Regions from separate parts of the Rothia sp. HMSC065G12 genome, predicted to be linked through region 4. Evidence: riboswitches for the same ligand, from Rfam matches in the RefSeq annotation. Region 4 holds a riboswitch; each other region holds the start of a gene.
What was found. A riboswitch is a leader RNA that binds a small molecule or an ion and turns the genes downstream of it on or off. The one in region 4 is predicted to bind S-adenosylmethionine.
Positions count from the first base shown of each region.

Region 1: another riboswitch for S-adenosylmethionine. It lies ahead of HMPREF2804_RS09140 (AMP-binding protein); the one in region 4 lies ahead of HMPREF2804_RS09525 (methylenetetrahydrofolate reductase).
Region 2: another riboswitch for S-adenosylmethionine. It lies ahead of HMPREF2804_RS04210 (bifunctional o-acetylhomoserine/o-acetylserine sulfhydrylase); the one in region 4 lies ahead of HMPREF2804_RS09525 (methylenetetrahydrofolate reductase).
Region 3: another riboswitch for S-adenosylmethionine. It lies ahead of HMPREF2804_RS03395 (nuclease PIN); the one in region 4 lies ahead of HMPREF2804_RS09525 (methylenetetrahydrofolate reductase).

Region 1 is NZ_KV804818.1:6,258-14,304, forward strand. Features, by position in the region: gene HMPREF2804_RS09130 (C4-dicarboxylate ABC transporter substrate-binding protein) at 133-1,224, opposite strand; gene HMPREF2804_RS09135 (hypothetical protein) at 1,554-2,657, shown strand; SAM riboswitch class I at 2,942-3,058, shown strand; gene HMPREF2804_RS09140 (AMP-binding protein) at 3,064-5,208, shown strand; gene HMPREF2804_RS09145 (MFS transporter) at 5,385-7,130, opposite strand; gene HMPREF2804_RS09150 (SDR family oxidoreductase) at 7,368-8,047, shown strand, end outside.
Region 2 is NZ_KV804813.1:269,903-277,949, reverse strand. Features, by position in the region: gene HMPREF2804_RS04215 (homoserine O-acetyltransferase MetX) at 1-1,132, opposite strand, end outside; gene HMPREF2804_RS04210 (bifunctional o-acetylhomoserine/o-acetylserine sulfhydrylase) at 1,230-2,576, opposite strand; SAM riboswitch class IV at 2,686-2,799, opposite strand; gene HMPREF2804_RS11285 (ABC transporter ATP-binding protein) at 3,380-4,000, shown strand; gene HMPREF2804_RS11280 (hypothetical protein) at 4,033-4,383, shown strand; gene HMPREF2804_RS04195 (ABC transporter permease) at 4,380-5,150, shown strand; gene HMPREF2804_RS04190 (ABC transporter) at 5,160-5,954, shown strand; gene HMPREF2804_RS04185 (ArsR/SmtB family transcription factor) at 6,098-6,418, shown strand; gene HMPREF2804_RS04180 (SRPBCC domain-containing protein) at 6,509-6,886, shown strand; gene HMPREF2804_RS04175 (hypothetical protein) at 7,022-7,450, opposite strand; gene HMPREF2804_RS04170 (SDR family NAD(P)-dependent oxidoreductase) at 7,579-8,047, opposite strand, start outside.
Region 3 is NZ_KV804813.1:79,482-87,528, reverse strand. Features, by position in the region: gene purN (phosphoribosylglycinamide formyltransferase) at 1-140, opposite strand, end outside; gene HMPREF2804_RS03410 (hypothetical protein) at 340-822, shown strand; gene HMPREF2804_RS03405 (cell division protein PerM) at 956-3,031, opposite strand; gene HMPREF2804_RS03400 (PIN domain-containing protein) at 3,323-3,757, opposite strand; gene HMPREF2804_RS03395 (nuclease PIN) at 3,762-4,040, opposite strand; SAM riboswitch class IV at 4,019-4,147, opposite strand; gene HMPREF2804_RS03390 (hypothetical protein) at 4,412-4,738, shown strand; gene HMPREF2804_RS03385 (hypothetical protein) at 4,761-5,087, shown strand; gene HMPREF2804_RS03380 (hypothetical protein) at 5,111-5,398, shown strand; gene HMPREF2804_RS11265 (SWIM zinc finger family protein) at 5,443-6,738, shown strand; gene HMPREF2804_RS03375 (DEAD/DEAH box helicase) at 6,705-8,047, shown strand, end outside.
Region 4 is NZ_KV804818.1:123,740-131,786, forward strand. Features, by position in the region: gene HMPREF2804_RS09510 (cytochrome P450) at 1-278, opposite strand, end outside; gene HMPREF2804_RS09515 (sugar porter family MFS transporter) at 567-2,048, opposite strand; gene HMPREF2804_RS09520 (aldo/keto reductase) at 2,168-3,169, opposite strand; SAM riboswitch class I at 3,659-3,767, shown strand; gene HMPREF2804_RS09525 (methylenetetrahydrofolate reductase) at 3,845-4,756, shown strand; gene metE (5-methyltetrahydropteroyltriglutamate--homocysteine S-methyltransferase) at 4,799-7,120, shown strand; gene HMPREF2804_RS09535 (MFS transporter) at 7,479-8,047, shown strand, end outside.

The DNA.
Region 1 (8,047 bases), 120 kb from region 4:
ACCTGCATCCTAGCACCGTAAAATTTTATAAATCTGTGACATAAAACAAGTTTTGGGAGCGGACCATATCACAGGAACAAGTAAAGGTTTCTGGCAACATAACCCGCTCCCGCACGCTGGCAGCATACAAGGCTAGCGAATAAGACCTTGCTCTCGTGCATCATCAGCCGTTATGAGATTAATCTCAATCTCTGGTGGAGGTTCAGGGATTATCTCACGTCCGTGACTGACGGCTTGGGCCGGGAACCGCATCGTTTTCAGATCGCTGGGTGCACTCAGAACGCTCTCGTATCCGTTGTTGTTGAGGTCTTTGGCGACGGGCACATCATCAATCTTACCGTTGTGATTAAAGTCTATGTTTCGATCTGCAGGTTTGCCCTCATAGAGGTATCCGCGAGCTTTGAAGCCGAACCCGCGCCGCTCACTGAGCGCCGACTCATCAAGGCTTAGCGCGTCCGTCTGGGAGTACCCAAAATAGAACGTTCCGTCTTTCTTAGGAACACCAGTGAGCTGGTAATCGTAGTTCATCACACTGAAGTAATGGGGTTTGCCGTTCTCACTATCATTGCCGCCGTGATCAAGACCCAAATTATGCCCAAGCTCGTGTAGGAAAGTGCCCACGCGAATATCGCTGCTGGCGCCACCCCAGTAGGTTTTCCCGACGGTCACGATAAACCCGGCTTTGTTCTTGTACCCCAAGCCCGATGAGCTGTTATGTCCGTGGTAATCACCCCAGATCATGTAATGGAAAATGCCCTCGCGGGCAGGGTTGAAATGACGGGCCTTAATACGTGCCCAATCGCCCATATTCCGCAGTCCCTGATGCGGCACCTCATTACCGCCGCCCAGATTGTACTTAGCGCTTCGGGCGGACCCAGCGTCTAGGTGCAGGTTAATGCCCGGTTTTCGATCAGGATTACTGATATTAAGTGTGGCGAAGGATTGCACGATTCGGTCCAAATCTTCTTCGCTGCCGAGCTCACCGGGCATGTAATCCATCTCGACGAATACGTCCTTATGGTTAGGGTTCGCACCCATCGCGGGATAATCGACGTCAATAGCGCCGTCACCATCGGCATCGTAACCGTACATCTCCCAAGAATCGGGAATACCATCGCCATCAGTGTCATAGGCGGGAACCGAGGCAGCGGAGGTGGGCAGGATATTCAGCAGCACCAGGCTGGCAACCGCCAGCGTCATGTGCGCCGTGCGACGCATCTTCATGAGAGTGAGTCCTTTAGATATGTATATGTTGAGTGAATACGAAATCTTCATATCGGCAGCCCGCAAGCCCAGAATGATGCGCCCATGCGGCGGTGAAACACAGAGACTCGCCGGAACATACACGCGACAATAGGCCCGAAATGAGCGCGGAATACAGAATATCTTCCGCATAATTTGAGGATGCTCAGATCCGGGTGAGTGAGCGTTTTATCGTAAAGATTTCATGTTTATCTTATATTGTTTAGGATTTCTGGGGTATATCCCGTAAAATTATTACTGGCGTGTAATCCGAGCGCCACTTATTCACCCAACCACTCATAGGAGTCATTGTGACCCACGCATCTACGCGGGGAGGTCTAACGCGCCGTCGTGTTCTGGCGGGCGCCGCATGGACAACCCCAATTATTGTTTCTTCCGCTGTAGTTCCGGCTTATGCGGCTTCGTATGATGACACACGCCCTGACTACGGTATTTTTACCCAGGCGTTCGTCACCCACCAGGAACTAGACACTAACAGTTTCCTGGGGCTAGATTCATTTAGCGGCCCAGTTGCGAACGAGCAGGCCAATGTTCCGGCAGGTTCCAGTGGTCTCTACTCAGCTGGCGGCGGTAAGTTTACCCCCGGCGGCAGCATCGGCAATGCAAAATGGGGTGGCGCTGGTTTCTGGTTCTCAGCACCCAAGGCAACCACTAAAGACGGCAAGCAGACATACTACTCGGGCACCACTACCCTACTCGCCGGTGCGCGCCTGCGCTTGGAGCACCGTTTCGTTTTCCCCGACTGGGCCGAGATCGACGGGGCAGAACCTCCGGGCTGGAATAAAAATACTGACGATTTTGCGGTTTCCCTCGTCATCAATCCCACGCCAGAAAACGGCGATAACCCTAAGCTCGTCGCCTTCAACGGTGGTGCTATGTACGGTACCTTCAGCGAGATGACCTCTAACGGTAATGAGCTGATAGGTTACGTTGATATCAAGCTTGAGCAGGATGTTGTAGCTTCCAGCCACAATGGCGGCGGAACTCAGGTCTACAACCAGATCTTGGCCAGCCAGTTCGGTACACATTTTGAAGATTTCTATCTCGAACGCTACGGTGTGACCACCACCTTGACGATCCTCAGCGGCACTCTGCGCTACGAACCTGAGAATGGTGCCCCCAAGAGCGATATTGACCTGACCGGTCAGCAGGCTGTGGCATCCATCGATCATGTTGGCGAACCTGAGAATCCAGATCCGAGCACTCCCAGCACCCCCAGCGACAAGTCAAAGTCCAACTCGACGGGATCAACGGGTGACCAGAAAAACAAGGATCAAGAGAGCGACTTCACCGTCCGTAACGACATTCAGATCGATCCTAACGACTGGTTATCCGGGCAGAAAAACCCTAACGGAGCCTCGAAAGGCTCAACCAACGCACAAAAACAGAACTAATCGGTAATTTTGGGTGAGTAAACGGCACTCCCACCGGATAAATCCTCTTGACGAGGCGCATCCCGGTGGGAGTGTTTTTCTTGCACTGTTCGCGAGCAGGTGGTTTTTGACCCGAGCAGGTAGGAAAATCCTACCTTGTCGACAAAATCCTACCTGCTCGCGGTATAGGGTGTGGTGTGGACGGAGGGCACAATATTGCGGAATGTTACGAACGTGGCGCATACACGCGCAATATGACGGGGTGTCTTTGCACCTGCGCCAGCTACAGGGTTTACTAGATTGGTAATCCATCTAGAGCGACCGAGAGACCTGGCTCGACGACGTCGCAGCAACCTCGCCTGCGGTGGCGCATCATGCGCCTTCATAACGCCGAAGGTGCTAACGCCAGCAACCGATGGGAGATACTGTGGGACTTCCCTCCCCTTTTTCATTCACGAATCCTCTAGCACCCACCCCCAACCCCGCGCACGAATCTGACGAGGCGCGGGTAGCGTTCTGGGAAAAACAAGCCGAACGCCTAAGCTGGGGCAAGACTTGGGACAACGCACACACCTTCCAGAAACCGCAGGTTATCGGAACCGACGCTGAGGGCATCGAAGAATACTCCGTACCCGAGATTAAATGGTTTGAAGGCGGCAAACTCAACGTCGCCTACAACTGCGTGGACCGCCATGTGGAGGCGGGCCGCGGCGACAAAGTAGCCCTCTATTTCGAGGGCGAACCCGGCGACCGTGAAGCTATCACCTACGCCGAACTACAGCGACGCATCGCCCGCGCCGCCAACGGCCTGCTCAAACTCGGCGTGCGTAAAGGCGACCGTGTAGTAATCTACCTGCCGGTTATTCCCGAAACCATTATCTTCACGCTTGCGTGCGCGCGCATCGGCGCAATTCACTCGCTCGTGTTCGGTGGGTTCTCGGCGGAGGCGCTGAAATTCCGGGTGGAAGACACCGGCGCGAAGGTTCTGATCACCACCGACGGGCAGAACCGCCGCGGCAAGGTCGTGCCTGTGAAGGTGAACGCCGATGAAGCATGCTCGGGTGAGAACAAAATCGAGCACGTGATCGTGGTGGACCGTACAAGCGCCGCAGACCCCGTGGCGCACGCGCAGGTTCCCTGGACGACCGGGCGCGATATTTGGTACCACGATTTGGTGGACGATCAGCCCGATACCCATGAGTACGAGCTGCACGATGCCGAAGACCCGCTGTTTATCATCTATACCTCCGGCACCACGGGCAAACCCAAGGGCCTAGTGCACACGATGGCGGGGTATTTGGTGCAGACCGCATACACCCACGCGCTGCTGTACGATCTGCTGCCGGACTATGTGGATGAAGACGGGGTGCTGCGCCCCGATGAGCTGTCTGCCGTGAACGACCCGGCGAAAGTTGAATCGACTGTGCACTGGTGTACCGCCGATCTCGCGTGGGTGACCGCGCACACCTACGAAATCTATGGTCCGCTTGTGAACGGGGTGACCGAGGTTATTTTCGAGGGTACCCCCAATACTCCGCATTACGGTCGCCATTTCGAGGTTATCGAGCGCTATGGCGTCACCAACTATTACACCGCGCCCACCCTGATTCGTTCCCTTATGGGGGCTTTTCCTGATGGCCCCGAACCCGGAAAATACGACTTCTCATCCGTGCGTCTGCTCGGGTCTGTGGGCGAATCCATTAACCCTCAGGCGTGGAAGTGGCTGCGCAAGCACGTGGGCGGGGGCACCGCATCGTTTATCGATACATGGTGGCAGTCCGAGACCGGATCGACCATCTGCTCCCCGCGACCACATGACCCCGCCTTCGCGCCCGAAGGGACCTTCCCCGAAGGCACCCCGCACTGCACTCCCCTTCCCGGATGCGCCACCCGCGAAGTCCCGGGCGTCTCGGTGCGCGTGGTGGACGAGCACGGTGACTTCGTTGAGCCCGGCAAGCAGGGCTTCATTGTGGTCGATAAGATCGGCCCCTCCATGGCACGCACTGTCTGGGGCGACCCGCAACGCTACCTAAATTCCTATTGGAAGCACTACGGTACGCGCGGCTGGTTCCTCGCCGGTGACGGCGCGAAGGTCGATGATGAAGGCAATGTGTACATCCTGGGGCGCATCGACGATGTGATCAACATTTCCGGGCACCGCCTCTCAACCATCGAAATTGAGTCTGCGCTCGTGACGCACCCGGCCGTGGTGGAGGCTGGTGTGTGCCCCGTGGAGGATGAGCTAACCGGTCACCAGGCAGTCGCCTATGTGACGCTCACCGACGAAGGCCGGGCACTCACCGAAGACGAGCTGAAGGCTGTACTCACTCAGCATGTGCGCGAGCATATTGGTCCTATCGCTAAGCCCAAGGATGTGGTCGCGGTCGCCGATATTCCTAAGACTCGCTCGGGGAAGATTACCCGCCGCCTGCTGGGCGAGCTCTACCAGGGGCATAAGCTGGGCGATATTTCTTCGCTTCAGAATGAGGAGGCGCTCGGCGCTATCGCACAGGTGCTCGTAGACACCGGGCGAGTAGACCCAGATGCGTTCACCGAGGATCAGGCGGCATAGGGGTTACGCTCGGCAGCGGCATCGCGCCGAATCTGCTAGAAAGGTTCTCTGCGAGCGCGAACATTGTAGGAAAATAGCTCCCAATATCCTTAAAACTACAGTGCGGCATATAACTAACAGGTTATATGCCGCATTGGCTATATATACTAATCAAATAGTATATTCCTCAAAAGGAATTATGGCTTAGAAGGATTTTTCGCGTCCTTTTCCGAAGAAATCAGTTGCGTCTCGTCTGCGGGGCGTGCCTCGGTGGAGACGGTCACCTCCGCATCAGGATCGGTACCGGAAGAGTGTGAGCCGTCCCATGCCGAGTCAACTTCCGTTTGTGGCTCAGCGGCATTCTGCCCGGATGCCCACGCACCCTTATCCACCGGCTTGGCGAAGAAGAGACACGCGACCATGCCCACGACTGCCAGAACCAGTGCCAGCATCAGCGAATCGTTCATCGCGGTGGCGATAGGTTCACGCAGGAAGTCGGGAACCTGACCGCCGGATACGCCTTCACCGCCGACGGCGGGGGCGTTCATGGCGCTTCCGCCTGCGCCCGAGGGACGCATCCGCTGCATGGTCTGCGCAATCTGGTCGGCAATCAGACCGCCCATGAGTGTGGCAATACCCGCAGAACCGAGCACACCGGCAACCTGACGAGTTTCGTTATACACGCCCGACCCGGCACCGGCTAAACGAGGCGGCAGGTTACGGGTTGCGGTCACCGCCAGCGGACCCCAAATCATAGAGTTGCCGATACCCAAGATCGCAAAGGGTATGAGCAGAAGCGCGAGGGATTGATCCGCCGTCATCAGAGCGCGCAGAACGACAAACCCGACTACCAATAGAGCAAATCCCGAGACCGCATACCATTTGGGGTTTGACGTGCCTAAACGCTTGCCAATGACCGGAGAGAGCGCACCTGAGAACAGGGCGAGCGGGGCGGTCATGAGTGCTGCCTGGGTGGGGCTCATACCGCGCACCTGCTGGAAATAGATGGTGGTGGGGAATGCCATTGTGAGGGTGTGTGCACCCATTGCGGCGATAGCAATATTCGATACCGAGAAGTTGCGGTCTTTGAACAGTCCCAGCGGTACCAACGGTTCTTTGCGGTTAACGGCCTGCCACACGATAAAGAGGGTGAACACGATGATGCCCGCAATAATCATGCCCCATACACTCACCGAGATTCCGGTTCCCCACAGCGACTCGGTGATAGTACCCCAGTCGTAGGTGGATCCCTCCTGAATACCGAAGACCATCAGGAACAGGCCGATAGCGGAGAGAGCCACGCCCACCCAGTCGAAGTTGTGCTGTTTAGAGGGAAAATGCGGGATATTCCGAACCGCCAGATAGGTGCCGATCACGCCGATAGGGATATTGATGAAGAAGATCCACGTCCAGCCTGGACCATCCACGAGCAGACCGCCAGCGATAGGGCCCACGAGCGATGCGATACCGGCCGCCGCACCCCACACGCTCATTGCCACCCCGCGCTTATGCGGCGGGAACATGAGCGTAATAATGGACATGGTTTGCGGGGTCATAATTGAGGCGCCTATCCCCTGCACCACGCGCGCAACGATCAGCATCTCCACATTGGTCGAGAGCCCGCACCACAGCGAAGAGAGGGTAAAGACCACCATACCGAGCAGGTACATCTGCTTCTGCCCGAACCTATCGCCCAGGCGACCGGTAATCAGCAGCGGCACCGCATAGGCGAGCAGGTAGGCGCTGGTCACCCAGATCACGGCGGAGAGCGAGGCGTTGAGCTCATGCTGCATATGGGGCAGCGCCACGGTGACGATAGTGGTATCGAGCAGGATCATAAAGAACCCGATCACGAGTGACCACATGGCAACCCACGGCTTCTCGGCGGTTTGCTCCATTGATGGTACGCTGCGGTGCGTCTTTGATGCGGCTGGCTCTGCCATAAATCCCCTGCCTTGTCTTCTCGGCGGTACCGCCGGGCAATAAAAACCTAGCACTTCATCATAACGCCGGCTTGAGCCCCGCACGAGAATTCTCATCATGCGGTGCTGTCTGAGCGCATCAGCACAGGGAACGCGGGTATCTGTTGTTCTCAGGAAGCACAGAAAGACCATAGACATTGCGGCACAGCAAGCCTATCCTGGATATACAAGTATTTTTCAACACACAGGGAGGATACGATGGCTAACGTTACGATCATTGGCGGGCACGGCAAGGTTGCTCTTCTGGTAGAACCGATGCTTCGTGAACGCGGACATACGGTGAACGCTATTATTCGTAGTGAAGATCAGTCGGCAGATATTATGGCGACCGGCGCTAACCCGGTGGTTGCCGATATTACCACCCTAAGCACTGAGGAGATGGCGAAGCTCTTCAAGGATTTACATACAGACGTGCTGGTGTGGTCCGCGGGTGCGGGCGGTGTAGGTGGTCCCGAACGCACCTATGCGATTGACCGTGACGCCGCAATTCGTTCTATGGAGGCGGCACAGCAGGCGGGCATTCGACGGTACATCATGGTCTCGTATTTGGGGGCCGGAACCGAGCACGGGGTACCCGCAGATAACCCATTCTTCGCGTATGCGGAGTCTAAGGCGGAGGCTGACCAGCATCTTCGCGGCACCCGGTTGGAGTACACGATTCTAGGCCCCGGCACGCTCACGACTGAGGATGAGGGCGGTATTACCGTGGGGGTCGATCCGGTGTACCACTCGGATTTGAGCTCTCATACCCCGCGTGCCACCGTGGCGCGGGTGCTCACTGAGGTGGTCGATGATTCCAGCACGATCGGCAAGAGCATTCCTTTCACCGGCGGCGATACCGAGATTCGGCAGGCTCTCGCTCAGGCACCGTCAAGCTC
Region 2 (8,047 bases), on a different contig from region 4:
AACCGTCATGTCCGTGGTCGGATTCGATAATATCGACCTTTACGGGAACCGGAAGCGCCTCCGCCAGACGGTACGATTCGTGCGGAAAAAACAGGCGATCGGTGCTTACTGCGGCGATAGTCCACTTACAATCGCTGAGCGCAAGCGCATGCGAGAGGCTGCCGCGCCCGCGTGCAACATTGTGTGAAATTAGCGCCTCATTCACGGCAAGGTAACTATTGGCATCGAAACGCTCAACGAGCTTATCGCCATGGTGGTCCAGGTAGCTTTCGACCGCATATCGTCCGCGGTTCTCACCGATAGACCCGCCGTCGGTGGATTCGCCGCGGTTTGCCTGCCGCCCAAAGCGATGCTCCAGCTCGGCCGGGCTGCGATAGGTGATGTGGGCTATGCGCCGCGCCAACGCGAGCCCAGCCGTGGGCGCCGCTCCCCCATAATAATCGCCGGAAGCAAAATTGGCATCAGCACGGATAGCGAGGTTCTGGGTGTGCGCCCAGGAAATCTGTTCGGCAGTGGCGGCGGGGCCAGCGGCGATGACCGCGCATCCGCGTACCAGCTCGGGGAAGGTTGCCGCCCATTCGATAGCGCGTGCCCCGCCGAGCGATCCGCCGATGACGTGGTGAAAACTCTTAATCCCCAACCGGGCGATAAGTTCGGCTTCGGCTCGTACCGAGTCGCGAATAGTGACGTGAGGAAAGCGTGATCCCCAGGGTTTTCCGGCGCCCGGGTACCCCTCGGGTACGATGCTTGCCGGGCCGGTTGAGCCGTAGCATCCACCCAGGATATTGGGGGCGATCACAAAATATTTGGTGGTATCGACCACCGCGCCCGGCCCCACAATACCTTCCCACCAACCATCACTTTCGACTGCGCGAATACTGGGTGCAGGCATATCTGATGTGGGAATCCCGCGCGAAACATGGGTGTCACCGGTGAGGGCGTGCAGAATAAGAATCGCGTTGTCCCCAGCTTCGTTAAGAGTCCCCCACGTCTCGTAGCCAATGTTCACCTGTGGAAGCACGGTACCGTTTTCGAGGGTGAAATCACCGATCGCCATCTGCCGCAGGTACCCCTGAGCGCTGGGATACTGCAGCTGCGACAGATAGGTGGCGTGTACGGTATTTTCCGTCATGTTTTCTCCTGGGTAACCGGTAGTTTTGGTAATGGCAGGCGAGAAACCGATACCGCGACCGGGCACTTACTGTGCAGCCCGGTCGCGGCGGTGCAGGTTAGGCGTTCAGAGTCGCAAAACCCAATTCAAGATCTGCGATAATGTCGTCAATATTTTCGATACCTACAGAGAGGCGCACAAAGTTTTTGCTCACACCGATTGCCTCTAGCTCTTCCTCGGAAAGCTGCGAGTGGGTGGTGGATGCAGGGTGAATAACAAGCGAACGCACATCGCCGATATTCGCTACATTGGAGTGCAGCTGCAGAGCATCCACAAAGGTGCGAGTCTGTTCCAGGTCGGCGTCTTTGAGGGTGAATCCCACAACGGCACCCGGTCCCTTCGGCAGGTACTTCTGGGATCGCTCGTACCAGGGCGAGGAAGGCAGACCGGCCCAGATCACCTGATCGACCAGCGGATGCTCCTCCAACCAGTTTGCGACCTTGGTCGCGTTCTCGATATGGCGTTCGATGCGCAGGGAAAGAGTCTCCAGACCGATACCAATGTTGAAGGCGTTGGTTGGAGAGATCGCCGCCCCGGTGTCGCGCAGAAGCGAAACCCGCGCCTTGAGAATATAGGAAAGGTTCGCACCAAAAGCGGAGTCTTTGCCCAAGTCACGGGCATAAACTAGACCGTGGTAACCGGGGGCAGGTTCGTTGAACTTGGGGAACTTTTCGGGATTGGCTCCGTAGTCGAAATTCCCGGAGTCCACGATAACGCCGCCGATTGAGGTGCCGTGCCCACCCAGATATTTTGTGGCGGAATGGATTACAACATCCGCACCAAATTCGATGGGGCGCACAAGGTATGGGGTGGGAACCGTGTTATCGACGATTAGGGGAACGCCATTGTCGTGGGCGATCTGGGCGATAGGCTCGATGTCGAGCACATCGTTCCGGGGGTTAGGTACGGTTTCTCCGTAGAAGAGTTTCGTGTTGGGGCGAACCGCATCGCGCCATTGCTGCAGGTCGTCCGGGTTTTCAACAAACGTAGTTTCAACGCCGAGGTCGGCAAGCGTGTATTTAAGTAGGTTGTAGGTTCCCCCATAAATTGATGGGGAAGCCACGATATGGTCGCCCGCACCCGCAATGTTGAGAATCGCATAGGTAATAGCTGCTTGGCCTGAGGCCAGCAAAAGCGCCCCTACTCCCCCTTCAAGGGATGCGATGCGGTTTTCGATAACCTCTTGGGTGGGGTTGTTCAGACGGGTATAGATAGGCCCAAGCTCAGCTAGAGCAAAACGGTTAGCGGCCTGTTCTGCGTTCTCGAAAACGAACGAGGTGGTCTGGTAGATAGGTAACGCCCGAGCTCCCGTTGCAGCATCCGGTGCCTGCCCCGCGTGAATCTGGCGGGTTTCAAATTTCCAACCGGCGGGGTTGGCGGGAGTCGGGACTGTAGTGTTGCTCATGCGAAGCTCCTTGTGATAGTTCAGGGGGCCGCATGCCGATTTCGGTACAGAGTTCTTAGGTTTTCTTCTCTGCAAACGAAAAAACGATGTACCAGAATCGGGCACATCGGTCCCGCGCTTGCGTTGTACTTTGTGTTCAACGCCTGGTCCTCACCCAGGGCACCCCACCGCGGAGGAGGGTTGCCGGCCAGCTAGCTGGGGCTTATCACTGGCTCTCATGACCTGCATCTAGAGTTTCATAGGAAGCGCACATGGTCAAGCGGGATGCGTGTTTTCGGCGCATTGTTGCAAAGATGACGTTTTATGAACTGTTTTCGCGACAGCCTATTGTTTGGGAGAAACACCAATACTTATGCGCTTGTGACCGTGCCTATGTTGTACCCGAACCGCTAAAGCCATGTGATCTGCCGTTAGCCGTCGCTAAATTACCATCAGTGTAGGCAATCGTGAGCCATGCTACACTGATGGAAACCTTGAATCTAGGAGTGATGAGGTATGACCTCCCGCTAAAGTCGCACCGGCTCGCGGAATGCCCGCCCAGATGGTGGGCTCTAAAAATTTTAGAAATAACCCTGCTTTGGTTCGATACATTTCAGAAGCGCATAGTGAGCGCTTGGGACACCAAAGTTCTGAGGGTTTTATTGTTATACCTTCCGCACCTGCAGCCGGTGACTTGGGATTATTCAGGCACTAAGAAGTGCCTCTCTCACGACTATTCATCTCACCCGTCCCACGTATTGCAGGCGTGCGAACACCATGCTCAAGCGGCTTCGGGTGACTAAGCACCGCAAGGTTTTATCACAATGTCTACAATTCTTGACGCGGCACAGCTATGCCGCACCTTTGGCAAGGGTGAACGCGCTTTCACCGCTGTCGATAATGTTTCACTCAGCATAAGTTCCGGCGAAATTCATGCTCTGCTCGGTCCCAATGGAGCGGGGAAAACAACGGTTGTACAGATGTGCGCAACACTGCTGACTCCCACAAGCGGTACCGTTCGCATCGACGGGGTGGATGCGCTTGCACACCCCCAGCGTGCGCGCGCATCCCTAGGGCTTGTACTCGGCGGGGATACCGGGTTCTATCCGCGAGCATCCGCCCGCGATAATCTTCTCTTCTTCGCCGACCTTGCCGGAGTTAGCGCGCGCAAACGCCGTACCCAGGTGGCGAGCGCTTTGGAACGGGTCGATCTTGCAGATGTCGCCGCGAAGAAGGTACAAGAGTTTTCCCGCGGTATGAAACAACGTCTGCACATCGCGCGGGCACTGCTGGGCGAGCCAAAACTGCTGCTTTTGGATGAGCCGACGAATGGGCTTGACCCAGATATTTCGCTGACAATACGCCAGCTAATTCGCGCCCTCGCTGATGACGGCACCGCCATTTTACTCACGAGCCATCTGCTGGGGGCGAGATTGAGGAGTTAGCGCATCGGGTCACGGTCATCGGTGCCGGTCGCATGGCGGTTTCGGGCACAGTGGCGGATATTACCGCGCACGCCGGGATCTCCGTTACCACCGTGGGGCGTGTGGATGCGAATGCCGGGCCGGTGCTTCAAGAACTTGCTCGGTCTTTGGGCGATGCGGGAACAGTGTTGCTGACCCCGCGCGGCAGCGAGTGGGAGATCACCGTGTACTGGAATGAACGTTCTGTTTCGGAAAAGCCGCACCCCTTCAGTACCGAACACGCAGAGGCTCTGCTGACCCGTATTCTCGCTGAGCGTGAGGTTCAGATGCTCACACCACTGTATACTCGCCCAGCCACTCTCGAAGAGGCATACCTGGCCATGGCGGAAGGACTGAAACGATGAACCGGCAACTTCGCTTGATGTCTTTTTCTCTGCGCCAATTCCTCACAGTTCCCTACTTCCTACAATTACTGCTGCTGAGTACCTTTGGGGCGACGGCCCTGCAGGCGCTCGCCGCCGGTGCCTGGCCAGTTGATGCAACCCCCGCCTGGACTCGCGCAGGTATTATCGGCACCTGGAACATGTGCATTGTTAGTGCCGGAATCCTCAACTTTGAGCGCTACCGGGGAACGTTCGTGTATCTGCTCAATGGTGCCGTGAACCCGCTGCGGGCGCTCGCAGCGGTGGTCTCAACTGCCTCCATTTTTGGGCTTGCCGCCCTGCCATTGGCCTGGGTTTTCTGGGCGCTGTGCACCTTCTCGGTAGATTTTACAGACTTTACTCAGGTGGGTGCACGCTATCTGGTGGGTCTTTCGCTGCTGTGGATCTCGTGTCTGGCGGTGACCTTCGTGATTGCAGGGTTCTTTGTGGCGACCCCGAACGCTATCGCCTATGAGGAGCTGCTGCTTGTGCCGGTTTTCGTGGCTTCCGGGGTGCTTTTTACCGAGAGTTCCGCGCCTGCATGGCTTGATGGGCTCGGCACGCTGATTCCGATTCAGGCACCCGTGAAGGTTCTGCTTGGGCAGATGCCTATGAACTCATTCGGTGACTTTCTGGGCGTTGTACTGCAAACCTGTGCGGTCACAGCCCTCTGGATGCTCGCGGCATATCTATTGGGTAGGCGAGCACTACGCGCGGCAACGGTACATGGCACTCTGGGTGCAATCTAGGAGGCTGCGATGTTTAAACGAACGAACTTTCTCTATCGTCTGAACAGTACCGCCAAGGTTGGGTGGTCTTCATCCATCACCTTCGCCACAGTTGGTACGGCACTCAGCACCCTCGTGATCGTACCGGGGATGAGCGTGCTGTTCAGCGTTCTACTAGGACGCGATCTTTCCGCACCTGATCCTGTGCGGATCGCATGCGCCTCTGCCCTGGCAAGCGTGGTACTCAGCGTGGCAGTCGGTGTTGTGGCGCGCGCGGCGACCGACCGCTGGCTGGGAGTGTTCGAGCAGGTGTGCACCGCTCGACGGTTTGATGCGGCTTATTGGCTGGGAGTCTCTGCAATGCCCGTGCTTTTGGCTCTGATCACTGGCATCACGAACCTGGGTGTTGCAGCTGCCTATGCCGGTTTCGGTGGTTCCCTTGAAGGCAGCCTGTCCATGCTTGTGCGTTCTGTGACGCTCTTACCCCTGGCTCTCATGGCAGGCGTATGTCTGGGTGTTTTCGCCGCTGGACTGGGACTGTATCTCTCCGACCCATATCTGGGAGGAACTATCTTAGGAGCGCTTCTGCCTATCAGTGCGGGTGTGATCGTGCCGGTAGATGCATACCCGGTGTGGCTGGCGGCATTGTGTACGTTGGTTCCTGGCGGACGAACGATTGCTTTGGTGAGCGGCTCTTCTGAAATGGTGGATTCAACAGTTGTGACTGAGGTGTTAGTCTGCGTACTTTGGGCACTCGCGGGGCTTGTCCTAGTGCATGCCGCTGCGCGACGCATCCGCTCCGGTGCACGCACGAACCTGCTCTGAGGTCTTATGTCTCCCGCGAGCAGCGGATTTTTGGTCGAGAAGGTGAGAAAATCACCTTCTCGACCAAAAATCTGCTGCTTGTGTGTACCCAAAATAACCTCCCACCCTTGACATGTGACTATATAGTCACATATTCTCGTGTTATGGATGATGATGCAGTTTTCAAAGCTCTCGCAGACCCCACCCGCAGAAAGCTGCTCGATAAGCTCTACACTACCGGGGGCCTCACCCAGGGACAGCTTGAAGAAGGTTTGGGAATGACTCGCTTCGGAGTGGCCAAGCATCTGAGCATCCTCGAAGAAGCAAACCTTGTGATCACACAGCGCTCAGGCCGCCAAAAGCTCCACTACCTCAATGCTGTGCCGATTCGCCGTATCCATGACCGTTGGATCGACAAATACACCGCCCACCAAAGTTCAGCACTTCTTGACCTACAGAAGAATTTAGAGGAGGAAGACTCATGAGCACCGCCGACAACCCAAACACTCCCCCACGTCCCCAGAGGATTATCAGCTCGGTAATTATTCAAAACACCTCGCCGCAGCGCGTGTGGGATGGCGATCACCCAGCCCGAATTCACCTCCCAGTATTTCTTTGGCTCACGAGTTGAAATCACCGAGGACGAGCCGGGTCGTCTGCGCTACCTTTCCCCAGATGGGAAGGAAGTTTGGGGAGACGGCGCGATTCTGGAGTCTGACCCACCGCGACTTCTCGTCGTAGAGTGGCGCTCGCTTTATCTTCCCGATGCGGCACACGAACCGGCAAGCCGCGTTACCTGGCAGCTTGAGCCGTGGACGGATGGTGCCACAAAACTCACGGTCACCCACGACCGTCTGGAAGACTCTCCCGTTACGGCGCAGAATGTGGGCTCACCTCGGGGCTGGTCGTTTGTGCTGGCGGGCCTTAAACGAGTTCTGGAAACTGGCGAATAAAACCCCACGCCTCCTGCGAGCAGGTGGTTTTTGTCCAGAGCAGGTAGGAAAATTCTATCCACTCAGCCAAAAACCACCTGCTCGGGAGGGTATAGACACCGCGCACAACTGAATACGCAAAAGTACTGAGAGATGCTAGAAAGCCTCAGGCGTCTGCCAGGAGATCGTACGGGGAACATCCTCGAAAAAGAAGAAAGAAATATTAAGTTCCGGCAGTTCCACCGTCACGGAACCAACCTCTGCAACTATGCCCCGTTCTCTCAGCTGAGCCACGAGTTCTTCGGCGGAAAGCTCAGCCAGAGGCAGCCCCTCAAAAGAGAATTCATCGCCATCAGCCCATGAGATTTCAATCAGAGAAATAAGGTCGTCTTCTCCGAGTTGGCATGCGATACTACTATGTTCTGAGCCTTCAAGAGCGAGACGACTATGAAGTGTACGGATGCTCCTGTCTGTGCCCGGCAGATCGGTAACTACCATCCTCGGCTCCGGGAGTTTCTGCCCGTAGAATTCAATCTTCTGCCCTAGAGGAAAACCGGGAAAACCCTCGCGTTTAAAGTCGTACATGTGTGACTCCTCAAGATGTGTGTCTCTCACACCATAAAGTTTTGCCGCGAACAGGTGGTTTTTGTCCCGAGCAGGTAGGATTTTTCGGCCTGGTCGGCCAAGTCCTACCTGCTCGCGGACGTCAGGATTTAGAGCTTATCGCCCATCGAGACGTCGATAATCTGCCCGGTAATTGTTTGCGATGCGTTCTGAGTCAGCAGACCAATTACTTCTGCTACGTCCTCAGGCTGGGTAACCTTCTTCATAGCATTGCCGGATTTCACGAATTCGGCCGCTTCCGCATTATTGCGCAGCCATGCGGCATTAATATCGGTATCGACCACGCCGGGCGCCACAAGGTTCACCGTAATCCCCTGAGGGCCAAGCTCAACCGCCATATTCCGCACTAGGTATTCCAGTGCAATCTTACTCATGCCGTAGCCCGTCATGGCAGGGAACGCGTAGCGAGTCAGCACCGACCCGGTGAAAATATAACGCCCGCCCGGTGCGCTCATAAGCGGCACCAGCCCGGCAGCAAGTTCGTAGGGGGCAACCGTATTGATCTGCAGCAGACTGCGCAGAGCCTCTCCGTTGAGCTCCTGGAAGGTTCCCTGCGTG
Region 3 (8,047 bases), on a different contig from region 4:
GTTTCAACCCCGGCTGCGGCGGCTCGATCAAGACCGGTGCAGGGCTTATCTGCGCCTACGGCGGCGATCTCTGCGTTCAGCTCGCCAGCCTTTACGGAGTCGAGAATAGCTTGCAGGTTAGTACCGGACCCGGAGACCATTATCACAATTCGCACAGCAATAGTTTATCGCATCACATAGCGGCTGGGTAGCACCTATGCCACGGGCACCGCACCAGAAATTCTTGTAGTTAAGCCAATTCCGAAACGATAAGCTGGCGGCCCTCGCCCAGTCTAGATTTTCAGGGTTTCACGGTGATTCTCATGCCCGCAGACCGCCGCAGGGAGGTACCCTTAACCTATGTCAAATATGCCCCCGTCTTACCCCCAAGTGCCGCCGCAGCAGCCGATACCGCCTGCGCCGAAGCGTCCGCAGCTCACCCCTAAGGAGCGCCGCCGCAAGCTGATGCGCAGTTTATGGCTGTTGCTTGCGGGTTCTATGCTGACCCTATCGGGAACCCCCTTCTTGCTGAGTCCCTTCCCCCTGTTTCTTCTGCTTTTTGTCTTGGTACTTCTGGGGATTGGGCTGACCATTATGGCGATAGTGCGCAATGCCCAAGGGCGGGGACCGTGGATTCTCTACGTTGCCGCTGGACTAAGCCTTCTTTTTGCGGGGTGGACGCTTCTTTCGGGGCTTGTCATGGCGTTGAACCCGGATGCGCAAAACTATCGGCAATGTTACTCCCACGCCCTGACGGATACCGATGTGAAGCAGTGTCAAGAGTCCTTCGACCGTACAGTGCGCGCCAATACTTCTGTGTCGATTGGCGAACCTGCTCCTTAATTTCTTCTTGGGGGAGCTTTTCAAATAATTGTGCCGAGTGAATCTTAAGGATTCACTCGGCACAATTGCTATATTCCGCTGTGCTCCCAGCCCTCTAGGTGTTCCCGATATATCACCATATAGGGCGCGAAAGTTATTTCTTCCTCTTCTTATGCGAGGAATCCTGCCCCGTGGAGGGCCCTTCCTCCGAAGATTCGTCCTTGGTCGGCTCAGAGGCTCCGAAGATAACAGCCATCGCCTGAGTGGGCGTGAGCTGACGCTTCTCCTGAACGGTAGTCTCGTGAGACTGCGCCGAACCTTCCGTATTCTCCTGATCGGATGCGGGCGATGCGGCAACCGGGCGCGGCACACCAAAACGTTTATACCCGGACTCGTGAAACTCCACTGACGAAGGGGCTTTCTGCGGCCCAGACTCCCCTGTACGAGCGCTCTGCTCTCGTGTTTCCCGCTCGACCTTAGTATCACCGCCATTACCCGAGGTTTCGGGGCGCGGAACGCGGTTAAAGACCGGCTTCCCCGGGGCTTTCTCACGCTTACCGGGCTTGACCGTGCGCGGCGCGTCCTCGGTACCCCCACCGGATTTCTCAGAGGTATCAAGTTCCACGGTGGGTTCATCCGCTCCCGACAGCTCGATGGTTTGTTCGTCAGATGCCGCATCCTTCGAGTCTGCAGCTTCGGCAGAACTATCCTCACGCAAGGATTCTTGCTCCGTTTTGATACCTAAACTATGCGCTCGCTGTGCTTCTTCTTGCTCAGCAAATTTATTGAGTTCTGCACGGCGGGCGTGCACCTGTTTGACTCGTTCGCGCCGCTGCTGAGCCCGCTCACGCGCCTGCTCTTCACGTTCTTGTGCCTCGCGTTCCTGCTCATCGTTCCTGAGCTGTTCACGCTCTGCCCGCGCCGCGCGACGCTGCTGCAGCATCTCGCTCATGCGACTGCCCAGATTGGGACGTTCATCGGCAAAACGCGGCAGCTCACGACTGCTGTCGGGAAGAAGCACATGGCACAGCAGGTTACCCAACGCGGTACCCGCACCCAGGGTTATTGCGGTCGCCACGGCGAAAGCTGCGGGCGATGCGCCTACCTCGGTAAAACGCCCCACACCCAACGATCCGCTGGAAATCCAACCCAAAATATAAGCCCACACGCCGCAGAGCACACCCACCAGCGAACCCAACACGAGCGAAGAAAGCGGCAGCGCAATCACCCGGTAACGTACCTTCATGGTGATCCACTCCTCCACGTGGTCTTCACCTTCACGCAAGAACCACCAACCGGCAACGGCTCCGGCGCCCAGCGAAACCGCCAGACCCGCATACCCTATCCAGCCCAGGCTCTCAGGGATAGCACCCAGCACCGGAAAGAGCGGAAGATCGCCCATCGTCGTCTGCGACCAACCCACATGTGTATCCACGCCGAACGCAAACCCGGCGCCGGTAGTCCACGACATCGCGTAGATCACCAAGTTCGGAAGGTAACCAAGCTGCAGCAGGGTCACGGCGAGCGCCCCCACCGGCCCGGCGTGAAGTTCCTGGTAAATTGTTGCGATTTGCGACCAACGCATCATCATGGCAACCACCAGCACCAGAGCACCGCCCATAATGAGCGAGAAAATCGCCACCATGGAGGCACGCACAATCGACCACACATAGGAGCTCGCCCATCGCGAGTACTGGCTCATCTGCGAAATCTGTTCGGCGGTGTTCACGCCCACCATACGGGCGAGCGAACGCGATTCATAGTAGCCGCCCCAGATCAACCCGACCAGCACCACTATCTGCGGAATCAACGCCGCACCAACAATACCCAGCAGATGCCGTTCGGTACTCGCCCACGCAAAGGCGACGGCAGCAAAAATACCGTAGGCAGCGCACCCTAATAGTACGGGCTTGAAGAATTCCCCCTCATAGGATGCGCGCGCCAGTTTTCGCCCAGACCTAAAGCATAAGAGCACCGGAATAATGCTCAGCCCCATGGGTACCAGTGTGAGCATGCCGTGCGGCAGAATAATGCCGAAAGCATTCGGAATATTCAGCGGCACACCGTGCATGAGCAGCCACAGGTGGGAGGCAAGAGTTGCGAGTGCGGGAAAATCCATGCGGTTAAAACCGTTGGTAAACCACACCGCCATGAGCAGAACGAGCACAAGCCCGAAAGAAAGCGCGGCGGTAAAAACTAATTCAACGATGCCCTGCAGCCAGAGTGGCATAGGGGCAGAATACCGGGATGTAGAAGAGCTACTTTTCATCGTTCTTCCATCATGCCATGAAACCTGTCAGCGCGTGTGAGCCTGCTGGGCTTTCGGGGAAATAGTTCCGGTTAAATGGCGGCTAACCTTCGTTAACCGCTCACCGTGAACATAGGGGTTACACGAACGTTACTGATGCGCTCTCACCGATGCGGCAGCGCGTACAGCTAACTGTGCCGAGCATTTCTCACGGCTTTCTCGAACACGCAGGTACTTCCCCGGCGCTTACGGTGAAAATACTGTGCGGAAGATTTAGTCTTCAATCCACGGATTCACCGCGGGCACGCCCCAGGACCGGTACACCTCAGCCTTTGAAGAAACAATTTCGAGGTCGTGAGCTTGGGCGCTCGCCGCCATCAGACCTTCGAGGGCGGCGGTGGGCAGGGGCTCGGCATCTTTACGTCCGTGACTGTGGATGCCGCGCGGGGCGCTGCGTCCCGCCCATTCGAGGCTTACGCGGGCATCCACGTTGATGATGTGGTCGGCGAATCTGTCGAGAAGTTCGGCAATCCAACGGTCGGTCTCTGGGTAGGGGTAGAGTCCTTTGAGCTCGCCTACACTCAATACCGAAATGTAGAGGTGTTTATAGGCGCGGCGGCGCAGAAAGGCAACAACTTTGGAATCTGGTGTAGCTTTACGAATCTCGGCGAGAACATCCGAGTCGAGAAGCAGTCCTGAGGCGCTCATACCCCTATGCTACGCGCAGACCGGCATATTCGACGGCAGGAATACCCTCGGGGTTGGGAAGAAGCAGAAAATTGAGGAATTCGTCGCGCTTAGAAGAAATACGTGCGTAGTCCTGAATACTTACTGCCTGGTAACCGCCGCGTGCGGGCACAGATGCGGCACGCAGATTTTCCTGATAAGAGCGTGCAGGAGTAAGGGGGGATGCTGGAGATGAAGAGCTGTTGTACATTGACAACCATGCGCCGAATGCGCGTTCCTTTCGCGTTGCTCTTGCCTGTACCAAGTGCCACCTGAGGCGGCGAATACAAACCGCTTCGTCATCCGAGCCACCCGTGAACATGGGGTTGGCGTTCGACCATAGTCGGAGCTTATCAGTCGAAACTCTTGAAGCTGAATCCAGGTTACAACAGCTTTCAGGAATCTGTAAACGTGCGAACCCGTCAAACTCTTGTGATTTACATAACGCGATTATGAATGCATACCTGTATATAGCCGCCTCATGGCGGCGTAGTGTGAAGTTTTGGGTCTTCAGAGCAGGTCTACACATTCGAGAAGAATCACGGCACACTGGGTAATGTACAGAAATTTATCTTGCCTCTGATATATCACCATGTCACGCCTGCTTTACGCTTCCGGAAAGAAAGAGTGATAACTGTGAAAAAGACTGTACAGATCATGGGGATAGTGGCCGCAATTTTTCTGATCATTGGGTTTGGCTTGTTCATCCTGGCAGGCTGGGGCTCACTCGTGGAGTATCATGCCCTCGAATGGAGGGGTGTACAGCATAAAGGAGCAAGTCCCCTAACGCGAGCAACCGGCAACCTCAGCTACTGGTTCTTAGGCACCGGCTTTCTTACTGGCTTTATCGCCTTGATTCCGTTCTTCACCACGGCGGTCAGGAACTCCCGCAAGACGCACAAAAAGCATCCTGTACAGGTTCAAAACCTCTTGGAAGAAGGTCAGAACCAGATCGATTTATAGAGCCAGTATCTAAGGAGCGCTCATGAAAAAAGCTATCTACATAGTTGGAGCAGTAGCCGCAGTACTTCTGGTTATCGGGTTTGGATTGCTCATCCTAGCCGGCTGGGGTTCACTCGTGGAATACCACGCCTTCGAGTGGAGGGGTGTCGATCCCGCAGGAGCAAGTCCGCTCGTCATGGCGACTAATAATCTGAGCCTATGGTTCCTAGGCATTGGTTTCCTCACCGGCATTATCACCTTTATTCTGCTCTTCACAACGGCGACCAAGAAGGCACGCAAGGCACAAAATAAGCATGTTGAGCAGAATAAAACACCCTTGGCAAAAGAACGGGACCAGATGAATCCATAAAGTCAGTTACTCAAGGGGAAAGCATGAAAACTGCACGTATGGTCGGGGCAATAGCTGCACTACTCCTCATTCTCGGTATTGGATTGTTCATCCTAGCCGGCGGGGGATCAGTCGTTGAGTACCATGCCTTCGAGTGGAGGGGCGTCCAGCCCAAGGGGTCGAGTCCTCTCACACAGGCAGCCGCTACCCTCGCCATGAGTGTCTTATGCGTTGGCTTCCTCACCGGCATTATCACTTTTATTATGTTCTTCACAATATCCATCAAAAATACATGTAAAAAACGCTCAGCGCATCATGGACAGACCTCATAACGAATTACCGCGCGATTCTTTGACACCCTTGAGATAATGGAACGGTGAGCGCGCCAAACCCTTTCCCCGATATCCCCGTCACCGTTGCGCAGATTATTCGGCAGGCGGGGCATAAGGCATACCAGCGCGGGCTTGCTTATGCCCGTCAGCGTGAAGTGGTGCGATACACCTACGACGAAGACGAAAATACGCTGGAAGGTCTGGTGAACGGGAGTACCCCTATCCCCTATGAGGTAGGTATTCGCTTCTTCCCGGGTTCGGACGCCGATTCCAATCTTTTCAACGCACGATGCACATGCCCGGTCGCCGCCGACTGCAAGCACGCCGTCGCCCTCATGCTCACTGCACTCGACCGTGCCAAAACCGCGCGGAAAGCCCTCGACAATACGCCCGGCGGCCGCATCCGCCAGTCTATGAACCCGGAGAGCCCAGAAGATACCGCGCGACAGGTTGCGGAGGCAGCCGACGATCCCCTGGCGGCGTTGCGCGCATCCGGGGCGATTCGTTCGGCAAGCTCGCTCACCACCGATCCCAAACCTCTCCCCCTGAACGACCACGAGAATACGCATTCTTCGCCCTCGAAAATTTCGGTGTGGCGGCGCGATATGGCGCAAGTTCTCGCTGCCCGGGGCGAAGCATCCGGTATTGATTCGGCACGGGTTCCGGGGGCGCTCGACCTTTCCTTCAGCATTTCGGGTTCATATGCGCGCGGGCGCAATATTCCCGGTGCAACCCCGCCTATCAACCTGCTGGCGCGACCGCTGATGCAGTCCAAAACCGGGCGCTGGATCAAGGGCGGACTCAGCTGGGAGACCTTCGCGTCCAGCGTTGGTGGGCCGGTCGGTCGTCACGAAGTGTACCCCGAGCACGAACGGTTCTTCGCTGAAATATACGCTATCGCGCGCCCGTGGCAGAATATGTACTCTTCGCATCGGGACTGGATCTCGCTCACCGCCACGAATTCCACGCTGCTGTGGGATGTTCTAGCGCGCGCAGAGCAGATTGGCCTGCCGATTCTTCTCGAAGGGTTTGAGGTGACTACGGCGGTTCTGCCACCCGCCCAGGTGAGGGTGCATGCCGGAGCTGTTGAGGCCGAGTCCCGACAGAACGCAGAGGCTGCCATGAGCGAAGATTCCGCCCCTGACTTGGCTCTTCATGCCGCCTTGGGGTGGGAAACCCGCGAAGATAACCGGGTGCGGCAGCTCTGGTTTGATGCCGGGCACGCCACCCCATCGGCTCGCCACGCTCGGGGGTTTTCGCGCTCGGTTCTCTTGTGCAGCGTATTTACGAGGAACAGGCGCATCGAGTGCATTGGAAGAGCACGCGCAAGGGCGCCTTAGACGCGCCGCATCGCGATGTTTTTCAGGCTCAATCTTCGCAGCAGGCGGAGGAGAGCGCGGGCGAAAACGAAAATTCTGAAACGCAGACGGGCGGGCTCATTCCCGAGCTTTCACTCGAAAACGCCGCGATGCCGACTATTCCAGACCTGCCGGAAGGTCTTAACCTGGCGTTTATTCCGCTTGCCGAGCCTTTGGACGCAGTCGCAGAATCGTTGGTATCTCGCGGCGAAATGCGTATTCCGGCGGGCGAGCGCGAGGCTTTTCACCGCGAGTTCTTGCCCACCCTCACGCGGGCCGTCCCATTCCTTACCCCAGACCCGGCTTTGGCGCTGCCGAAGGTTCGTTCGCCCTATTTGGTGTTTGAGGCGCATTTTGATGATGAGATTTCGCATGACGCACTCCTGAATTGGTATTGGGAATACCCGAAGAACCCACTCGATGAAGAAGGCACGGACTCGGGGGTTCGCCGCCTGCCGGCGCTGGGCTTGGGCACAGAACGCGACGAACGTTTTGAGGCGCGGGTGCTGCGCGCAGTACGGTCGGCAACCGCATCCAACCCGGTGTTGGCAGGCGGGTTCGGTGAACGCCGCTCTCAGGGATGGGAAACCCGCGATATTCTCGCCCATGTGTTGCCCGCCCTGCGGTGTATTTCCGGGGTTCGCGTGCGACTGCTCGGTTCCGTGCCTGAGTTTACCGAGGCAACCGACGCCATGATTGAGGTCAAGGTGACCGAGGGTAATTCGCGTGACTGGTTCGGGCTGGGTATCGCTATTAAGGTCAATAACTGGACTGTGCCTTTCGCCCAGGTTTTTGAGGCGCTCGATCGGAATCAAGACCGTATTCTGCTGGGTAACGGCACCTATTTTTCACTCAATCGCCCGGAGTTTTCGGCGTTGAGAACCCTCATTGAGGAGGCTCGCACACTCAACGAGACCGGTGGTGAGCTGCGCATTAACCGGCATCAGGCGGGGCTGTTTTCTGAACTGGAATCGCTCGCTTCGAGTGTGGAAACCGTGGCTTCTTGGGATGCGCAGGTTAAGAGTCTGCTCGCCCTCGTGGAGGCCGCTGACCGGGCGGGTGAGACTGCCGGTTCCGAAGAAGTTTTAGAGAACGAACATTCCGATTCTTTATCTGTTTCTTCCGGCGTATTTTCGGCGAATCACTTGCCCTCTCCCCCGGGTCTTACCGCAGTTCTGCGACCTTATCAGCTTGAGGGTTTCCGCTGGCTCGCGTTCTTGAGGCAGCACCGGCTGGGCGGGATTCTTGCCGACGATATGGGTTTGGGTAAAACCGTGCAGGTGCTCGCTCT
Region 4 (8,047 bases):
TCGGAGGTGAAGTATTTGTCGTTCACGGCACGGAACGTTGTGTGTTCAGGCGCATCCATACCGTTTGGCACGGCGATGTGCCTCGTCGAGACGACATTCGAGTAAATTTCGGGATGATCGAGCACATGCTGCACATCGGCATTCTTGAACACGGAGTAGCCCATGAACTCGTCGTGCGCTACGGGGCAGCGACGGCGCATCTCGTCATAAGCGGCCACCTGGTTCTTCTGAACCTTCTCGCTGCGCAAATCCCAATCATTTTTTACGTTGTCTGCCACGACTTTCTGCCTTCTAAAAGTCACAGGTATGCGGGTGCCGTCAAGTATGCGCGACCGTGCGCTACCCGTGGAGTCGGCAACGGGAATATCGCGCGACAGCACCACAACCGAAGGATAGTTATAACATATTTGACACTATCACTTAACCCGCGCCCTCGCAGGATAGGAATGCCTTTGCTGAGTGGGTTTGCAGAGTGTCTAGCGGTCTTATTCTTCCGTGAGCAGGTGGTTATCGGTACGAGCAGGTCGGAAAATCCTACCTGCTCGCGTCCTAGCGAAGCCTCGCGTCTACCGAGTAGCCGCAAACGGATAGGCGGCGCCCGAGATAACGCCCGCCTCCACGTCTTCCAGGGTTTTGCCGCGGGTCTCGGGCAGGTTACGCCACATGAGCACGGCGATCAGCACGTTCACCACCATGAACCCGAAGAATGAGCCGGTCAACCCCAGCGCCCCCAAAATAACCGGGAATACGAGGGAAAGCAGACCGTTCATCATCCACCCGCAGAATGCAGAAAGACCCATGCCAACCGCGCGTACCCGAAGCGGGAACAGCTCGCTCATCAGCACCCATGTCGAAACATTCAGGCAGGTCTGCATCGACCCCACGAACCCGACCACAAGCGCCAGAATAATATAGGGACGCGCGGGGGTGCCTTCCGGCAGGAGCATAGACGCTACCCCGATCAGCAGGTGGAAAAACGCGGTCAGCGAATACCCCGCAATCACCATCGTGCGGCGGTTCACGCGCTCCATCATGCGCAGCGAAAAGACTGAGCCAACCACAGCGATAGCGCCCGGCGCGATATTCGCAATGAGAGCCGAACCCTCGTCAAACCCAGCTTCTTTGAGCACCTTAATGCCGTAGTACATGATGGAGTTAATACCGGTGAGCTGCTGCCCGGCACCCACCAAAATACCGACCAGCAAAATCCGCACAAACCATTTTTCACGCAGGATTTTACCCGTGCTACCCCTAGTCTCCGTGCCGATTTGGATGCGCGTTTCCTCAAGTGAACGCGCGATGTCCGCAATTTCGGCATCAGCACGTTCGGCGGGGCGGATGCGCCGCATAATAGCGCGCGCATCCTCGGTGCGCCCCTGCGCGATAAGCCAGCGTGGGGATTCGGGCATGCGCAGCATACCGATGAAAAGCGCGAGCGCAGGCAGGGCGCAGACGGCGAACATCCACCGCCATACGCTATCGTGTTCGCCCCAGAGGTTGCCGATGATGGCATTCACGATGAATGCGGCTAGCTGCCCTCCGACGACCATGAGTTCGTTACGCCCGGAGAGTGAGCCGCGAATTTCGTAGGGTGCAAGTTCGGCGAGGAATACGGGTACGACTGCGGATGCGCCTCCCACAGCGAGCCCGAGCATCGTGCGGCCCATCAACAGTACAGCAATGCTGGGGGTGAAGACGCATGTGAGCGCGCCCGCGATGAAGAGGACTGAGAGTCCGATGATGGTTTTGCGTCGTCCGATGGCATCTGAGATACGCCCGGTGATCATGGCTCCGAGGGCGGCAGCGAAGGCGAGGGAACCCGTAACCCAGCCTTGAATGGTGTTGTCCATACCGAGTTCGCGGCTCATGGGGTCGAGGGCACCGTTGATAACGCCGGTGTCGTACCCGAAGAGGAGCCCGCCGAAGGTTGCCACCAGCGCGATAACGCCCAGGCGGCGTGTATGTGCGCCCTGCCCGAGTGGGGGTAGTGCACTGGCGCGGTTTGGCGGCTCGGTGGTGATGCTCATGCGGGTATTTTTGTCTTTCATGAGGGGTCTTGTACGGCACAGATTGAGAGACCGCACAGTTTTAAACGCTTGCTGGCTTGGGTATATTCCCGATTAGTTATATTCCCATTTGGCTATATTTGCAGTGGCGAAGGAGATTGTTAGAAAAGCGCGATGCTTTCAGGCGCTGGGAAAATCTCGTTGAGCCGCACCAGTTCGTCATCGTTGAAACGCACACTTGCGGCCTGCGCGTTTGCGTGTACTTGTTCGGGGGTGGTTGCCCCGGCGATCACACTGGCGACGGGGTTCTGCTGTTTAAGCCAAGAGATGGATGCTTGAACCTCTGAGACCCCTAAGTCGGCACAGAATTCGCGGTAGGCATCGAGTTGTTCCCAGTCGGCTTGCGCGAGTACCTGCGCTTTGGAATGCGACAGGCGCGACCCTGCCGGGATGCTGTCACGGCGGTATTTTCCGGTCAAAAGCCCGTTGGCAAGCGGGAAATACGGGAGCACCCCCAGCCCGAAGTGGCGGGCGGCGGGAAGAATTTCAAGTTCGGCGCGGCGATCCAGCAGGTTGTAGTGGTTTTCGGCGGCGATAAACCGCTCAGTGCCGAGTGTGCGGGCGAGATGCTCGGCGTGGGCAAGCTGCCACCCCGCAAAGTTGGAGTGCCCCAGGTAACGAACCTTTCCGCTGGTCACGAGCGTATCTAGAGCAGATAGGGTTTCTTCCAGCGGGGTGTTCGGGTCGGGGCTGTGGTAGAAATACAGGTCAATGTACTCGGTTCCCAGGCGGCGCAGTGAACCTTCGACGGCACGCATGATGTATCGGCGTGAGCCGCGCGCATCCCAGTCGTTGCCGTTGAGGGTACCGGTGGGAAGCCCGAATTTGGTGACGATAATCAGGTCATCGCGGTTGAGATTGAGTTCGCGCATCGCGGTACCGAACATGGTTTCTGACAACCCGGGTTCGGCACCGTACAGGTCGGCAATATCGAAGAAGCCGATGCCCGCCTCGACTGCGGCGGCGATCACGGCGTTGGTGCCTTCCTGAGTTTGAGTGGGGGTGCCGGGGCGTCCCAGATTGTTGCAGCCGATTCCGACGGAGGGCACGACCAGCCCGGAGTTACCCAGGCGTGCATATGCGGGAGATTCGATGCGTTCCATACATTTACTCTACCGTGTTTGACAGTATGTGGTCGCAACATGACGTTCACGGCGCTCTGCAACTCCCTAGAGTAAGACCGGAAGCAGATAAAGAAGGGCCCCGACATATGCGCATATCCTGTGAACCTGCAGACTCACGGGTAGAGGCGGTCGGGGGACTCTTACACATAGTTTACACGACATGTTTTCTCAGAACAATACCCGATTTTTCCTTGTAGAATGCCTTCTCCCTCTCGCCGCCGCGTCACCTCCTCTGTACTCTTCGCGAGCAGATAACATTCCGCTATCTGCTCGTCGAAATATTATCTGCTCGCGGCTGAACTTGCGGCTAAATCAGGTGGTGGATTCAACGCACTGACCCGCACCTCCGCGAGCCCGTATGACGTATTGTTTCGCCGCATCCCACAATATTAAGCGGTTATGACCGCTCGACGACATGTGCCGACATATTCTTGCTGGCACCGCGCATCCTGCCTAAAATAAGAACGTTATCTATCCAGAGCGACCGAGAGATCTGGCTCTTAGACGTCGCAGCAACCTCGCCAGCCTCCACCCATTGGGTGGACGGACAAGGTGCTCCCGCCAGAACCGATAGAAGTGAATTCCCTTCGCGTCTTGCTAAGATTCGGCGTACCTTCGGGCACGCTTCTATCGGGTGAACACGGAGGAATGAAAATGACGACAGTTCACCCGGCTCTTTCTTACGAGCTGTATCCACCACGGTCGCACGCAAGCTGCGATTCCTTGCTCAAAACCATCACCGAGCTTGAGCAAACCAACCCGGATTACGTTTCCGTCACCTATTCGGGCGATGCTCAACGCCGCCAAAAGACGTTGGCTCTGCTCGATCACCTGGTGCATGAAACCTCGCTGAACCCGCTGGCGCATCTAATCTGCGTGGGGCATTCCGTGGCCGATTTGGAACGCTCGGTTCGTCTGATTCTGGGGCTTGGAGTACGCGGGTTTCTGGCGCTGCGCGGCGATATTCCGCCCGAAGACACGCGCCCGCTTGAGCTGCCTTTTGCCCGCTACCTGGTGGAGCTGATTCGCAGGGTGGAACGTGAGGATTTCGCGCATCTTGCTGCGGGGAAGGTGTCGATTGGGGTTGCGGCGTACCCGCATAAGCACCCCGAATCTTCCTCGCTTCTTCAAGATATTGAGATTCTGCTTTCAAAACAGCGTGCCGGGGCGGATTTCGCCATCACCCAGGTTTTCTTTGAGACCGAGCGCTATTCGGGGCTGGTGGATGCTGCGCGCCTTGCCGGGGTGGAGATGCCCATTATTCCCGGCATTATGCCCGTTACCTCGCTGACTCGGCTAACGAAGCTGTGCGAGCTTGCCGGGCTTGAAGTGCCGCGCGAGCTGGCGCATCGCCTGGAAACCGCGAGCGATCCGCGCGAGCTGCACCGCATCGGCGTGGAACATGCACTCGACCAATGTCGCAAGGTGCTTGATGCTGGCGCCCCCGGCCTGCATTTCTTCACATTTAACGAGCATGAGGCTGTGCTGGACGTACTCGAAGAACTCGACGTTCCGCGCTACTCGAACCGTTTCAAACTCCCCCTGAGCGATCTTCAATACCTCTAAACTCCCCTTTTATTTGACACCCTCCCACAGTAAGGAACTAGGATGACCCGCACCCCATTCCCCGCAGCAACCATCGTTGGTTACCCCCGCGTGGGCCGTTTCCGCGAGCTGAAGAAGGCACAGGAAGCGTTCTGGAAAGGCAAAATCACGCAGGATGAACTGCGCCAGGCGGCCGCAGATGTGCAGCGCACCTACTATGACCGTGTGATCGAGCGCGGTCTTAGCGCCACCGATTCGTCTATTCCGGCGACTTTCTCGTACTACGATCAGGTGCTCGATGCCGTGCGTCTTTTCACCCTCGTGCCCAAGCGTCTTGCCGACGCCAAGGATGCGCGCGGCCTGCTCGATCTGCCCGGATACTTTGCGCTAGCACGCGGCACCGAGACGCTGCCTCCGCTGGAGATGACGAAATGGTTCGATACGAACTACCACTACTTGGTGCCCGAGATCGGTCCGGATACCGAGATCAAGCTGAATCTTGAGGCTATTGACGAGCAGCTTGAAGTCGCCAAGGAGCACGGGGTGACGGTGCGCCCGCAGCTGGTCGGCCCGCTCACTCTGCTTCTCGGGGCGAAAGCCGAGCAGGATTCGCCCGAAGGGTTCACACCGCTGGATCGCCTGGACGATTTCGTGAAAGCCTACCGGCAGGTGCTCGCCGAGCTGGCGGCACGCGGCGTGCAGTGGGTGCAGCTCGACGAACCCGGCCTGACCGTGGACCGCGACATTCCCAACGCCAAAATCGCCGAATTGGCGCGTAAAACTTACACCGCGTTGACAGCCGAAACGAACCGCCCCGCAATCCTGGTGACAAGCCCCTACGGCAACCTGCGCGAGAACCTGCCCGCGCTGTTAGACACCGGTATTGAGGCGCTGCATCTCGACCTGGTTTCCACCCTCTACGATGCCGAGGCGCTGACCGCCTTCAAAGACTCCGGCGTAACCCTGGTGGCGGGTGCCATTAACGGGCGCAATATTTGGCGTGCCGACCTGCGAGCACTCTTGCACGCGCTCCAGAACATTAACGGCGGTGCGGTGGCAGTTGCATCCTCAACCTCGCTGCAGCATGTGCCGCACGATCTTGACCTTGAAGACCCCGCCGATGTGCCCGTAGACGGTCTGGCTTTTGCCGACCAGAAAGTCGCCGAGATCGTGACTCTTGCCCGCGGTCTTGCCGACGGTGAGTCTGCGGTTGAGGCAGAGTTGAAGACCGCCGACGAAGCGCTGGCACGTTTCACAGCGGATCCGCGTAAGCATAATGCGGCAATCCGTGAGCGTGCCGCATCCGTGAAACCGCAGGATTTTGAGCGTCCCGAACTGAAGATCCGCCGGGATGCCCAAGCCGATCTGAATCTGCCGAAGCTGCCGACCACAACCATTGGTTCGTTCCCGCAGACCGGCGATATTCGCCGCCACCGTGCAGAGGCGCGTGCCGGTAAAATCACGCAGCAGCAACTTGACGAGTTCCTGCGTGAAGAGATCGCCTCCGTTATTAAACTCCAGGAAGATTTGGGCCTGGATGTGCTCGTGCACGGTGAGGCCGAACGTAACGACATGGTGCAGTACTTCGCCGAAAACTTCGATGGTTTCGCCACGACTAAGCACGGCTGGGTGCAGTCCTATGGTTCACGCTGCACCCGCCCATCGGTGCTGTTCGGCGATGTGAAACGCTCAGGTGAAGGGCTGCGCGGCGAGGCCGTGACCGTGCCCTGGATTTCCTACGCCCAGTCGCTCACCGATCGTCCCGTTAAGGGCATGCTGACCGGCCCGGTGACTATTCTGGCCTGGTCATTCGTGCGTGATGACCAGCCGCGCGAGGAAACCGCGAATCAGGTGGCGTTGGCGCTCGCCGACGAAATCGCCGATTTGGAAGAGGCGGGCATCCGCATCATTCAGGTGGATGAACCGGCGCTGCGTGAGCTTCTGCCACTGCGCCGTGATGAGCAGCCCGCGTACCTGGCGTGGTCGGTGAATGCGTTCCGCCTGGCGACGAGCGCGGTCGAGGATAAAACTCAGGTTCACACCCACCTGTGCTACTCGGAGTTCAACGAGATTATTGATTCGATTAATGCCCTGAATGCGGATGTGACCAGTATTGAGGCGGCGCGCTCGCATATGGAGCTGCTGGCGGATATTCCCGAAAGCTATGTTTCGGGGCTGGGCCCGGGCGTGTGGGATATTCACTCGCCGCGTGTGCCTTCGCAGTCCGAGGTTGAGGAGCTGATCCGTGCCGCGATTGGGTACGGAACCATCTCTGACCTGTGGGTTAACCCGGATTGCGGTTTGAAGACCCGCGACTACGAGGAGACAAAGAGGACGCTGGAGAACGTGGTGGCCGCAGCAAAGAAGGTTCGGGCGAGCCTGTAGTCTCTGGCGCGGAGCCTCTCCCCTACCCCTATAAAGTGCCTTAATTACAGGCTTAAACAATCACAATAATTCCGCGAGCAGGTGGTTTTTGATTCGAGCAGGTAGGAAAATCCTACCTTATCGGCAAAATCCTACCTGCTCGCGGTTATATAGAGGGTATGCGCATCCAATATAGGCATTTATGTTCCCTAAGACATAGTCCTATCTCACATAAATAAAAAATTTACTGTTGTGACAGCCTAAAATTGTTATTCACAGAATAATCATTCTGAACATATGTTCACTTCTAGTTTAAGTAACCTGTACATATGCTCTTAAAATTACTATTTCTATAGGTATCTATTCCTAAAATGCGAGCATGACTACTACAGATTCTCCAAAGAAGAAGGGTTCTGTACCCCGCTGGCTTGCTATCCCGACAGCCAAACCTCAACTGAGCACAGCAGAGGTCACGGCGAAGTACCCACGCCTACGTTTTCAGGTTTTTATGGGTATTTTTATCGGGTACGCAACGTTTTATCTGATTCGCAATAACGTTCCGCTTGTTACGCCGATTCTGACTCATGAGCTCGGTTTTAGTAATGCGGCTATTGGTGCGCTTTCTACGGCGTTGCTTTTAGCCTATGGTTTCAGCAAATTCTTTACCGCTATGATTTCTGACCGCTCTAATGCGCGGTTATTCCTCCCCATAGGATTAGTACTTTCTGGTATTGCAAACGTTCTGCTCGCTATCGCCGGGTACATGGGATCCGGTGCGGCAGCTGCAGGATACGGGGCCGCAATCGCATCCACCATGGCCGCCATTATGGTCTTCAACGGTATCTTCCAGGGTATGGGGTGGCCGCCCTCAGGCCGCGTGCTCGTGAACTGGTTCTCAACGAGCGAGCGCGGGTCTAAGGTTTCTCTCTGGAATACCGCACATAACGT